One region of the Anaerosinus gibii genome, then DNA from elsewhere that is predicted to be linked to it. Evidence: riboswitches for the same ligand, from Rfam matches in the RefSeq annotation. Region 1 holds a riboswitch; the other holds the start of a gene.
What was found. A riboswitch is a leader RNA that binds a small molecule or an ion and turns the genes downstream of it on or off. The one in region 1 is predicted to bind cobalamin.

Region 1 (3,689 bases):
TTAAAGAAAGAGTACTTTCATCATCTATTTGATAATCCACATTAAGATTTGCCAATAAATATGGTTTTACTTTATAAGAATGTTCACTGCTTGGTGTAATCACACGATCGGCAAGATAATTCATCATTAAGCTCGCTGTCCATTGCTCTTTTTGATACGTAACACCACCATTTAATTGCCATCTGCCATAGTTTCTATCCCAATAAGTTTTCGCCCCCGGTTTATCTGTAGAAAATTTTGACTCTGGATTGTTATATACTACGCCATAATTATAAGACCAACCATTATTTTCTTTGACTTCTGCACTTAATTCAATCCCTGTATTTCTTAAATCTTCATTCATATAATAATACCAGGTTTCACTACCAACTTTTTGTGCGCTAGAGCTGATATTATCTTTGATTGTATAATTAAAAAGTGCAACTCGCCATTTATGATCTTCGTGATTTTTCTTCCAGCCAAGTTCATAATGCATACCTGTTTGTGGTCTTAAATCCGCATTACCAATAACAATACTACCCTCTTTAGAATACATCTGACCAAATGTAGGCATAACAAAGGATTGTCCAATGCTTGCATAAATGCTTTCATCTTCATTTATCTTATGTAAAAATTGTCCCTGTGCGCTAAAGTTATTAAAATTTTTATCTTCATCAGCACCGGTCGTCCAGCTTTCCCTACCACTCAACGTAAAAGTATCACTGTCATTTAATTCCGTTTCCCATTGTCCATAGACAGAAAAATTATTTCGTGACCGATTCTGATCTGCAGAACTACGCAAATTTGGTTTATATACCTCATTTTGATATGTTGTCCCAAAAAGAATTTTTCCATTTTCTTGTTCCCATACTTTTTGAACATCAAAGCCAGATGTTCGATTTTTTTCTAAAGTATTTGTAGAAAGTGTTGGCACTTTATTTTTCTTTCCTGCCGTCGTATAAAAGGTGTATGCCGTACTATCAAGTGAATTTGCATTATAGAAAACATTCCCCGTTACGTCATCAGATTTATAATTAAATTGCAAAAAATCTTTCGTGAATTTATGACGTCTTTGAATTTGATCCGTTCCACTTAAATCCTCCCATCCATCAGCAAAGGAGGTAGAACGACGATTTAAAGCTTCATCATGCATGTATACCATGTCCCATTTATCATCAAAAGAATAATTTAACGTAAAATTATTCTTTTCAGAATTATTACAATTTGTTTCCATTGTTCTATTTCTTGTATCTTGCGTTTGACTTACACCATTTACTTCGCCCCACTTATCATAAGTATAACTAAAGCCAACTTTATTTTCTTGCACATTTAAGTTGTAATTCTCTTGTCCATAATTCCCAAATCCTGTAGAAATAGTAGTTCTACTTATATTTTGCTTAGATTTCTTTGTAATAATATTAATAACTCCGCCAGTAGCTTCACTACCATATAAAACAGATCCACCGCCTTTTACTACTTCAATTCTCTCAATACTTTCAAGTGGAATATCTTCCAAATTATATAAACCGCGTAAATTAAGTGGTGTTCCATTAATCAATACCAGCGTCCCTTTTTCTACCCCACGAATAATAATTTTACTTGTCATCGTACTATTGGTAACTCCACCTGGCCCTTTTGCTTCATAAACCAATCCTGTCGCCATAGATAATGCCTGCTGCACATTACGTGCCCCTGTGCGATGTAAGTCCTCTGCCGTATATACATCAGTTGACGCTGCAACATCAATATCTTTCTTTTCATATCTTTGTGCAGTAACAACGACAGTATCAAGTTCATACTCATCTTCAACTCCACTCGCATATCCCAGTGAAGATACAGCTAACGTAGATAATCCTATCGCTATAATTTTCTTTAAATGATTCTTTTTCTTTTGATTTAATAAATTCATTATCTTTCTCTCCTCTTCTTTCCCTGTTACAATAATTACCCTAAAATGTCGCTACTCCATCATCTCCTAAAATGAATATCTATAGAAAAAACCTTCTCTTTATTTATATAGAGAAGGTTTTTCATAGCAAATTATATTCATAAAAACACTACTAAATTAGCTTTAATACAATAAAAACTAATGCATCTTTTGAATAGAATCATTTTCTACTATCCCCTCCCCATCACTCGTGGGTCAACGGTGATTGTCAAATAGGCAGTTCTCCTGGCTCTAGTTCATCGCTTGCTCAGTCTTCCCAGAATTTCTTCCAGTGACATTTATTGAGTTCACTCCCTAATACAGTGGCGGGACCGCGTTGGCTTTTAACCAACTTCCCTATTAAACCGCTATGGTACCTATTCCATTTTATTTAATTTTTATTTCGTAATAAATGCAAAGTGTAGGTTCCAACAATCGTACCATCATTCTTTTTTAGCGGCACTTCAACAGCTGCAACATATGTGCCATTTTTACTAATAGCCGCTGCAATATTTGGTCCTTTAGTTGGAATTTGTGCTTCAACTTCACCAGTTTCTAAATTTAATATTCTTAATCCATGAACTTCTACATTTTTTGTTTTTGTATTTTTTCCTACTGCAATTGCAGCATAGGGATAAGCAAAAGCTAAGTCTTCTACTGCACCGCCAGCTTGCCAGCGATAAAGGAACTCACCGGTTTTATTAAACACATAAACACTATTACTACCCGGATGTTCTACCGGAGTTGGTAATTGCCAGTTTGCACTGTTATAGGTATTAAGTGTAGAGAAAACTACATAATCCTTAATGACAAAAGCATCTCTTCCTACTGCGTTTAAATAAACAGCACCAAACTTTTTCGGTTCACTCAAAGCGCGTTCCCATAGCAAATTACCCTTTTCATCGTAGAGAAAAGCTCTTCCATCGCTCGCCATTGCCGACACAAAATTTCCATCTGCACTAATATTCGGACTGCCACGCATTGCAGTTTTTTCATAAGGAATGATTCCTGCAATCTGCACGCTATTTTTTATTTCTCCTGTCTTAGCATTTACATAATATAGCGAATCAGCAAATTCATACTGAATTCCTGAAACATTTGCCGTACCAAATACTAAGGTATTCATTTTTTCATCCACGCTAATCCAATCTACCCATGCATCTAGGGTACTTGCATTTGGCATTGCCCATTTTTTATCGCCCTGCTCACCAAAGCAAAAAATCTTTGCCCGATAAACGATTTTTCCCTTTTTGTCATTTTCATAGCGTTTACTCAAGAAATACACATTTTTTTCTTGATCACAAATGATTTTTACCGTTCCCGGCAAACTACTATGTTTTAAATCTACGCCAATATCTTCGACTGTTTTATAATCCCAAATCGCCTGGCCAGACTTACTGTCTAAACAAACTATCCGCCCCTCCGGACTCGTTTCTCCGACATAAACATATTTCCCGTCAGGCGAAAAAGTCAATGCTGTAATTTTCCCAATACCCACTTGCTTGCGCCAAAGAATTTTCCCATCCTCCGTTTGTAAAAGAAGAATTTCTCCACTATCCGTCCCAATCGCCAATCTTTTTTCATCCGTTGAAAACTCCATATGGGCCTTAATACTTCCCATATGATTAAAGCCCCTAATTTCAACTTCACCTAAATCTATATCTACAACCGACTCACATTTATGTTCCCAACGATCTTGCATGGATAATGTTTTTTCATCAGAAGAAAAGATTTTATGTAGATTTTCAAAATAAAGATGCATTCCAATCATAATGAAAGTAAA
Region 2 (3,689 bases), 290 kb from region 1:
TTTTTATAGAGATATTAAAGGAGCTATCGTTTTACTATCAAGTGCCCCATTAAGTATGCTTAGGGTTTTTGTTGAATCGGGCTTAAGTTTGTTAGCTTTATATAGCGTTGTTCCTATTTTGTTTTTAGGCATGGGAGTCGATGTAAATTGGGCAATCGTTATGGGAAGAATGATTTTTCTCAATATTCTTCTTTATTTTGCACCAACTCCTGGGGGATCTGGCATTGCAGAAGGCGGATTTGTTTTATTATTTAATGAATTTTTACCATCAGGAACTGTAGGGATTATTGCTGTTGCCTGGAGAATGATTGCAGAATATTTGCCATTTTCTATTGGATTTTATTATACAATTAAAGTTTTTGGACGAGAATTTTTAACAAAACAGTTAAAATAATAAAGGAGTTTATGATGTCAACAAATAAAAATATTTCAATTGGAATCATGATAATAATTGCTGCTATTACTATATTTTCTAATTTATCTGGATTTCCTTTATTAGATCCTGATGAACCGGTCTATGCAGAAACTCCTAAAGAAATGATTTTATCGAATGATTTTTTATCTCCAAAGATTTACGGTGAATATTGGTATGATAAGCCACCGATGTATTATTGGCTTGTTGCGATGAGTTATCAAGTATTTGGTATAAATGATTTTGCGGCAAGATTCCCATCAGCATTTTTATCTTTGCTTAGTATTATTGCAATATACTTTTATGGTAAAAAATTATTTAATCATAAAGTGGGAATCTATAGTGCTTTAATTTTAGTAACAAGTATTGAATTTTTTTATTTAGGTAAAGCTGCTGTTACAGATATTACATTAAATTTTTGTTTAATGGTTTCGCTCTTTGCATTTTTAAGTAGACAATATTATACATTTTATATTTTTGCAGGCTTAGCAGTTTTAACTAAAGGGCCCATAGGCTTATTTTTTCCTGGTGTAATTGTATTTTTGTACTTAGTATGCTTAAAAAAATTTCATCTTTTATCTGAAATGAAAATTTTATCTGGAAGCATTATTTTTTGCTTGGTTGCGTTGCCATGGTATATTTATATGTATAGTTTGCATGGAAGTGCATTTATCGATAGTTTTCTTGGTTTTCATAACATAACGAGATTTACATCGCCAGAGCATCCTAGTGGACTATTATGGTATTATTATCTTCCAGTATTATTAGTTGGGTTTTTCCCTTGGATAACTTTGCTTTTTCAATCTATCTATAAATCTTTTTCCGATTCTTATGGAAAATTTGATCATTTATTATTTCTAAATCTATGGGCAGTAATCATTTTATTGTTTTTTTCTATATCAAAAACAAAACTTGTATCGTATATACTGCCAATGTTTCCAGCATTAGCAATGTTGGTGGGATGGTATCTTGATAAGTTAACCGGTAGAAATTATTTTGGTTCCAAAAGGTCTTGGGGCTGGATTGGATGCTTACTATTTTTATCGGCAACTTTTGTTTATGGCTGTACAATTGGGATAAAAGAAATGCCACAAGCGGAAATTGGGTTTATCAGTTTAGCTTCTACCATTATCCTGATGTGTTTAGTAACGATTTTCTTTCTTTTAAAACGAAATATTGAGATAGCTTTTAAAAGTCAGGTAGTAGGAATGATGATTTTTTCTGCTGTGTTAGTAAATTTATTATTTCCGAAAATTGCACCTGATTTTACGAGTCAGCATGTAAGTAACGTTTTTTTAGAGCAATATGATGGAACTAGCGATGTTTATATTTCTAAATTTCTTCGCCCAGGAATTTCTTTCTATAGTGGAATTTACGGCAATGAGCTAGTTTTTTCTCCTAAATCTATTCCTGATTTAGAAAAAGTTTTTACGAATAAGAAAACCTATTTTATTCTAAGAGATATCGATTATGATAGATTGCCACAGTCTACGATAAATCAACTTACAATAATTAACCAAATCGATAATAAACTCATACTAGTAGAGACTAGATTTATAAAGTAAATTTTTATTATATAGCAGGATTTTATCTATAGATATTGAAATAAGAGAAGATAAATGACTAAGGAAACAGGTGCTTAATTGCTTAAAAGGGAAGTCCGGTGTGATACCGGCGCGGTCCCGCCACTGTATTAATGAGTATCTTTACCTATGCCACTGGCGATTGCTGGGAAGGCGTAAAGATATGATGATTTTAGCCAGGAGACCTACCTGTTTTAACGCACACCGTTACTATAAACAGCCTTGTTTATAAGCGACCTACGGATGATGGGCAGGTGGGTAATTAAGCTTCTACAACTGTTATTTTTAATATGTGGTTGTTTGCGTTTTTTTACCCTCTGCCTTTGCAGGGGGTTTTATTTTTGAAAAAATTTTTAAAATCGGGGTTTACAACAGGAACCTGTGTGGCTGCAGCTACGAAGGCAGCATTGCTAGCCCATAAAGGAAGCTATCTCAACACAGTAAATATTCAAGCGCTTTCGGGTGAAATACTTTCGATTCCGATTGAACATGTGGAAAAAAAGAGCGAAAATGAAATATTTGCTGCTGTTAGAAAGGACTCTGGTGATGATCCGGATATTACAAATGGGATAATCATCGAAGTTAAAGTTCTCATCTCTGCTCAGCATAAAGACATTATCATTAAAGCTGGAACAGGAGTAGGAATCGTAACTAGGCCAGGGTTAGCTGCTAAAGTAGGACAACCAGCGGTGAATCCCGGACCAAGAAAAATGATTACCAATGTAGTAAAAGAAATATTAAAAGAAGAGTATGGCTGTGAAATTACGATTATCATTCCTCGTGGAGTTGAGTTAGCGAAAAAAACATTAAATCCAATTTTAGGTATTGAGGGAGGATTGTCCATTATTGGCACCTCTGGAATAGTAAGACCTATGTCAGAGGAAGCTTTTAAAGATTCATTGGCACCTCAAATTGATGTTGCTAAAGCAAAAGGGCTAGATACTTTAATTTTTGTTCCTGGGAAAATAGGATATGATGCTTGTATTGACAATTTTGGGTTAAGGGCAGATGCAATAGTACAGACTAGTAATTTTATTGGCTTTATGCTGGAAAGTGCAGCTGAAAGAAAGATTCAAAATATTTTATTTGTTGGTCATTTAGGAAAATTAATTAAAGTTGCCGGTGGGATTTTTCATACACATAATAGAGTTGCAGATGCTCGTCTTGAAATTTTAGCGGTGTATGCAGCTTCTTTAGGAGCATCTACAGGAGTAGTTAGAGATATTTTAAATACGACTACGACAGAAGCTGCAATTGAAATTTTAGAAGAAAATCATATTGAAGGAATTTATGATCTGATTGCACAAAGAATTAGTTATCGAGCAATGCGCTACGTTTATAATGAAATTTGTATTGGCGCTGTTATCACCAGTTTAGATGGTACAATTTTAGGAATAGATGAAAATGCAAAAAAAATCGGAGGAGTTTTAGGGTGGAACATAAAATAATTGTCGTTGGTATAGGCCCAGGATCAGAAGATTATTTATTACCAATTGCAAAAAAAACGATTGATTTTGCAAAGGTTTTAGTTGGCAGTAAGCGGTCGTTAAGCTCATTTCAAAATAAAATGGCGCTAACTCATGCAATTACAGGTGAGATCGAAGCTGCACTTGCTTTTATTGAGGAAAATTTAAAAAGCCAAGATGTCGTAGTGATGGTTTCAGGTGATCCGGGGTATTATAGCTTTCTAGCAG

Region 2: it holds a riboswitch for cobalamin, as region 1 does, so the genes downstream of both, cbiD (cobalt-precorrin-5B (C(1))-methyltransferase CbiD) here and P3F81_RS07775 (TonB-dependent receptor plug domain-containing protein) in region 1, are expected to answer to the same signal.

The regions. Positions count from the first base shown of each region.
Region 1 is NZ_CP120678.1:1,619,790-1,623,478, forward strand. It holds gene P3F81_RS07775 (TonB-dependent receptor plug domain-containing protein) at 1-1,888, opposite strand, end outside; cobalamin riboswitch at 2,126-2,302, opposite strand; gene P3F81_RS07780 (outer membrane protein assembly factor BamB family protein) at 2,298-3,689, opposite strand, start outside.
Region 2 is NZ_CP120678.1:1,333,016-1,336,704, reverse strand. It holds gene P3F81_RS06375 (lysylphosphatidylglycerol synthase transmembrane domain-containing protein) at 1-394, shown strand, start outside; gene P3F81_RS06370 (ArnT family glycosyltransferase) at 409-1,977, shown strand; cobalamin riboswitch at 2,029-2,202, shown strand; gene cbiD (cobalt-precorrin-5B (C(1))-methyltransferase CbiD) at 2,337-3,443, shown strand; gene cbiE (precorrin-6y C5,15-methyltransferase (decarboxylating) subunit CbiE) at 3,428-3,689, shown strand, end outside.